DNA from 2 places in the Plantibacter sp. VKM Ac-2876 genome. Region 2 is predicted to be linked to the other one. Evidence: riboswitches for the same ligand, from Rfam matches in the RefSeq annotation. Region 2 holds a riboswitch; the other holds the start of a gene.
The links. Region 2 has a riboswitch for thiamine pyrophosphate ahead of thiM (hydroxyethylthiazole kinase). Riboswitches for the same ligand answer to the same signal wherever they lie in the genome.

Region 1 (2,383 bases), on a different contig from region 2:
GCGGCGCCAGATCTCCTCGCGCTCGACGCCGAGGTTCTCGCAGCCGAAGGCGACGTCGTCGCCGACCTTGGACAGGATCACCTGCGAGTCGGGATCCTGCAGCACGAGCCCGATGCGACCCCTCGCTCGTTCAGGCGGAACGCCGTCCACGAGGAGCGAGCCGTGGGACTCCCCTTCGTCCGCACCGCCGAGGACGCCAGCCAGTGCGTGGATCAGCGTCGACTTGCCGGCACCGGACGCCCCCAGGAGGAGGACCCGTTCGCCCGGTTCGATCACGAGGTCGAGGTCGCGCACCGCCCAGGCCTTCCGACCGGCATGACGCCACCCCCAGTCCCGCGCGACGATGCGCGCCGGACCGGTCGCAGCCGCTCCCGGCACGATCAGACCTCGCGCCGAGCGTCCCGCCCCGACGCGAACCGACTGAGCGCTCCGGTCGACGCGAGTGCCCTGACGAGTGCCCAGCCGACGACACCGGCGAGGATCGCGCCCGAGACGAGCAGCGAACCGAGGTAGATCGCGTTGAACTCGACACCCTTCTCGAGGTTTCCCGACATCACGAGCTCGAGGAGCCATGCGCCGGCCCCGGCTCCGGCACCGGCGAGGATCGCCGGAACGAGGCCGAAGCGCTTGTACGCGAGCGCCGCGAACACCAGCTCGGCGCCGAGGCCCTGAGCGAGCCCGGAGTACACCGTCGTGACGCCCCATGCGTTGCCGATGAGGGCGGAGACGATCGCTCCGATGGTCTCGACGAGGAGCGCTGCGCCGGGCTTCCGGATGATGAGTCCGCCGAGCACCCCGCCGAGGAGCCAGATTCCGACGGCGATCCCGCCGAAACCGGGCGTGACGGCGCTGGCGCCCGCGTACCAGAGTGATCCGAGCGTGTTCCACGCCCAGAAGATGAGGCCGGTCGCGACGCCGAGCACGGCGACCACGACGATGTCGACGACCCTCCAGCGCAAGGTCCGCGACGCAGCGCGTTCAGAGGGTGAGATCTTGGTCGATGCTGACACGATACGTGCCCTTCCTGTAGACGGAAAAGAGCACGGGATAGCGAGAAATGGTCTCCCTGCGCTGGCATGATCCAGATCAGGTTCGACGGTCGAAGGCGAATACCTTCCTCTCAGCCCGGTTCACCGGACTCCCGTGGTGGCACGAGTCTAACCCCTGCCGTGCGCAGTCGCACGACAGGGGTTGGACGCGGAGGGCTACTTCTTGAGGGCCTTGATGAGGCCGGCCAGCGCCTTGCCGCTCACCCAGATGAACGGGATCGCGACGGCGATGAGCGAGATGAGGTTCGGGTCGAAACGGAGACCCTCGTCGGTCTTGATGTAGGCACCGACCGGGATCGAGACGCCACCGCCGCCACCGCCGCTCGGGGCGTCGTCGCCGTCGCCCTCGGAGCCGCCGCCGAAGCCGTAGTACGTCAGCGCGACGGGCACGAGCTTCGTGCCGTCGACGTCCTGCTGCTCACCGTAGGCTGCGGACACGCCGAGCCCCTTCGCCTGTTCTGCCAGCTTCTCCACGAGATTCGTCATACCGCGAGGCTACCGCTCGGTATCCACCGGTCCAAGGGGTTGATCCGTGCTCCCAGCACCCTGCGAGTCTCCGCGACTGCCGAGTCCGCGACGCCTCGGCTTGCCGAGGAGGGAGGCGGGAGCGATCGCGAGATCGCCGAACCGGCTCGCAACCCGGTCGATCGTCTGCTCGGCTTCACGCCACTCCTCGTCCGGGTCCCAGAGCCCGGCGCCGGCCTCATCGGCTGGGACGAGCTGGTCGACCTTCACCCCGACGAGGCGCACGAGGCGTCCGCCGCGATCGAGGTCGTCGAACAGCGACGCCGCCTCGTCGTAGACCCGACGCCCGACGTTCGTGGCCTCGCCGATAGTGCGCGACCGGGTGATGACGCTGAAGTCCGCATAGCGGACGCGGATGCTGATCGTCCGGCCGGCGTAGCCGCCCTTCCGGAGCCGGATCGCGACGAGACCGGCAAGGTTCAGCAGCTCGCGCTTGAGGATGGTCGGGTCGGAGACGTCCGTCGGGAAGGTCACCTCGTGGCTGACGCTCTTCTCGCGTCGTGCCAACTCGATGCCGCGCGGATCGATCCCGTTCGCGAGCTCGAGGAGTCGGCGACCGGAGGCCTCACCGACCGCGCGCTGGAGCATCGACAGCGGGGTGGAGGCGAGCTGACCGATGGTCCGGATGCCACGATTCGTCAGCTGCTCCTCCGTCCGGCCACCGACGCCCCACAGTGCGCCGACCGGCAACGGATGGAGGAACGCCAGGGTCTCGTCGGCGGGGACGACCAGGAGGCCGTCGGGCTTCGACAGTCCGGACGCGAGCTTCGCGACGTACTTCGTCGCCGCCAGGCCGACCGAGCACGGCA
Region 2 (2,383 bases):
TTCGCCGTCAGTCCCACGACGGCGGTCTGCCCCACGATGCGGCGCACGGCGTCGACCGGGAGATCGCTCTGACCGACGTGGACGCCGTGGACGACGGCACCGGCGGAACGGGCGGCGAGGAACACGTCCACACGATCGTCAACGAGGAGCAGCGCCCGCCCTGCGACGACCTCCGCCGCACGCACGGTCAGGTCGAACAACTCTCGCGCCGACGCGGTCTTCTCCCGCAGCTGGACCGCGGTCACCCCGCCGTCGACGGCCCGGCGCACGACGTCGAGGACACCGCGATCCCCGCTGGCCGAGGCGTCCGTGACGAGGTAGGTGGCGATGCCACGGCGCACGAGCTCGGCATGCGAATGGGCCGCGAGGACCCGGTCCGAGGTGGTCGAGGCGCTCACGCGATCACCGCCAGGCTGCGGACGGACTCGGCGTCGAGGAGGTGGAGGTGGTCGAGGAAGGCGGGAGCGAAGGAGCCGGGGCCGCGGCTCTCCGCAGCCGCAAGCTGCGCGGCGACCGTGTACGCGGTGGTCGCCGCGACCGTCGTCAGCAGCCGGTCATCGTCGAGGGACGCGAAGGCGGCGAGCACGGCACCGAGGGCACAGCCACCGCCCGTCACGAGGGTGAGCCAGGCGTGCCCGTTCGAGCAGCGGACGATGCGCTCACCGTCGGTGATGACGTCCGTCGGGCCGGAGATCGCGACGACGGCACCCGAGGTGCGGGCGATCGCGGTGGCCGCCTCGATCGCGCTGTCCACCGAGTCGGTGCTGTCGACCCCGCGACCACCGGCGCCCAGTCCGGCGAGCGCGATGATCTCGCTGGCGTTGCCGCGGACGATCGTCGGTCGGAGGGCGAGGAGTTCGGCGGCGAGCGCCGTCCGCACCGGCAGGAAGCCGACGGCGACGGGGTCGAGCACCCATGGGGTGCCGGCCTCGTTCGCGGCGGTGGCGGCCTCGACCATGGCCTCGCGCTGCTCCGCCTGCGGCGTCCCGAGATTGAGGAGCACCCCGGAGGCGACGCGGGCGAACGGTCCGGCCTCGGTGGGGATGTCGGTCATCGCCGGAGCGGCGCCGATGGCGAGCAGGACGTTCGCGGTGAAGTTGGTCACCACGGCGTTCGTGATCGATTGGACGAGCGGCGTGCGCTCGCGCAGGCGGTCGAGGAGGTCCCCGGACGCGCTCGCGTATTCGCCGACGGACGAGTCGTCGGTGGACGGGTGGGCAGACTGCTGTGGTGTGCGAATGCTCATTCGCGACATCCCTTCGCTCGGACTAACGAGATCAGGTTCGACGGGTGTGTTCTCAGCCGATCGTCGTGAGATCGGCACCCCGTGTCACTCGCGACCACCCTAGCGGGTCGGGTCGGCTTCCCGTCCAGCGGGCGGGCGAGGATGATGGAGGGATGGACTTCTTCGAGCTGGTCACCATCGTCTTCGAGGTCGCCGGTGTCGGGGCGATGGTCGTGGGCTTCGTGATCGCCGTCACCCTCTCGGCCCGCCTGTGGTGGAGCACGCGCGACGGCGCACGGGCCTTCCGGATGCTGCGGGAGACGATCGGCTCGGTCATCCTGCTCGGGCTGGAGATCCTCGTGGCCGCCGACCTCGTGAAGACGGTCACGTCGACGCCCTCGCTGACCGACGCACTCGTCCTGGCGATCATCGTCGTCATCCGCACCCTGCTGAGCTTCTCCCTGCAGATCGAGATCGAGGGCACCCTCCCCTGGAAGCGCCTGGCGACGACCGGCCCGCAGCTGTTCGACCGCGCCGTCAAGCGCGGCGGCGAACGCACCCGACGTCGCGCCGAGGAGCAGGACGCCTCGGCCCAGGACCTCGAGCCGTCCGACGCGGCACCGGCGCCGACGGTCACGACGCAGGCCGTCCCCGACGATGAGGACGGCTTCCCCGAACTCCGCAGTCGCAGCTAGTGCAGTGCGGCTAGCGTGCCGCGGAGGTCGCCCAGGTGTCGCGGATGAGGTGTGGCAGCAGGCGCATGTCGTCGAAGACGTGGGTGCCGTCGCCGACGAGCCGCTCGGCGGGTGTCATGCCACCGGCGTAGGCGTACACCGTCATGCCGGCCGCGCGGGCAGCCAGGACGCCGACGACGCTGTCCTCGACGACCGCGCACCGCTCGGGGGGCGTGTCGAAGTCGGCGGCGGCGTGCAGGAAGAGGTCGGGTGCGGGCTTGCCCACGGCGACATCGGTCGCGCTGAAGATGCGCCCGTCGAAGCGGTCGTGGATGCCCACCTGCCCGAGGTTGCGGACGACGTCGTGCAGCATCCCGTTCGAGGCGACGCACAGCGGCACCCCGGTCGCAGCGATGCCGTCGAGGGCGTCGACGACACCGTCGACCGCCTCGAGCTCGCGCTCGCAGATGCCGCGGAACATGTC

Region 1: linked by a shared signal. The riboswitch ahead of ITJ62_RS09305 (ECF transporter S component) and the one ahead of thiM (hydroxyethylthiazole kinase) in region 2 are both predicted to bind thiamine pyrophosphate.

The regions. Positions count from the first base shown of each region.
Region 1 is NZ_JADKSI010000002.1:623,350-625,732, forward strand. Features, by position in the region: gene ITJ62_RS09300 (ABC transporter ATP-binding protein) at 1-294, opposite strand, end outside; gene ITJ62_RS09305 (ECF transporter S component) at 381-1,010, opposite strand; TPP riboswitch at 1,047-1,155, opposite strand; gene ITJ62_RS09310 (hypothetical protein) at 1,206-1,535, opposite strand; gene dinB (DNA polymerase IV) at 1,545-2,383, opposite strand, start outside.
Region 2 is NZ_JADKSI010000003.1:389,236-391,618, reverse strand. Features, by position in the region: gene thiE (thiamine phosphate synthase) at 1-398, opposite strand, end outside; gene thiM (hydroxyethylthiazole kinase) at 395-1,246, opposite strand; TPP riboswitch at 1,238-1,338, opposite strand; gene ITJ62_RS14335 (DUF1622 domain-containing protein) at 1,399-1,920, shown strand; gene ITJ62_RS14330 (HAD family phosphatase) at 1,931-2,383, opposite strand, start outside.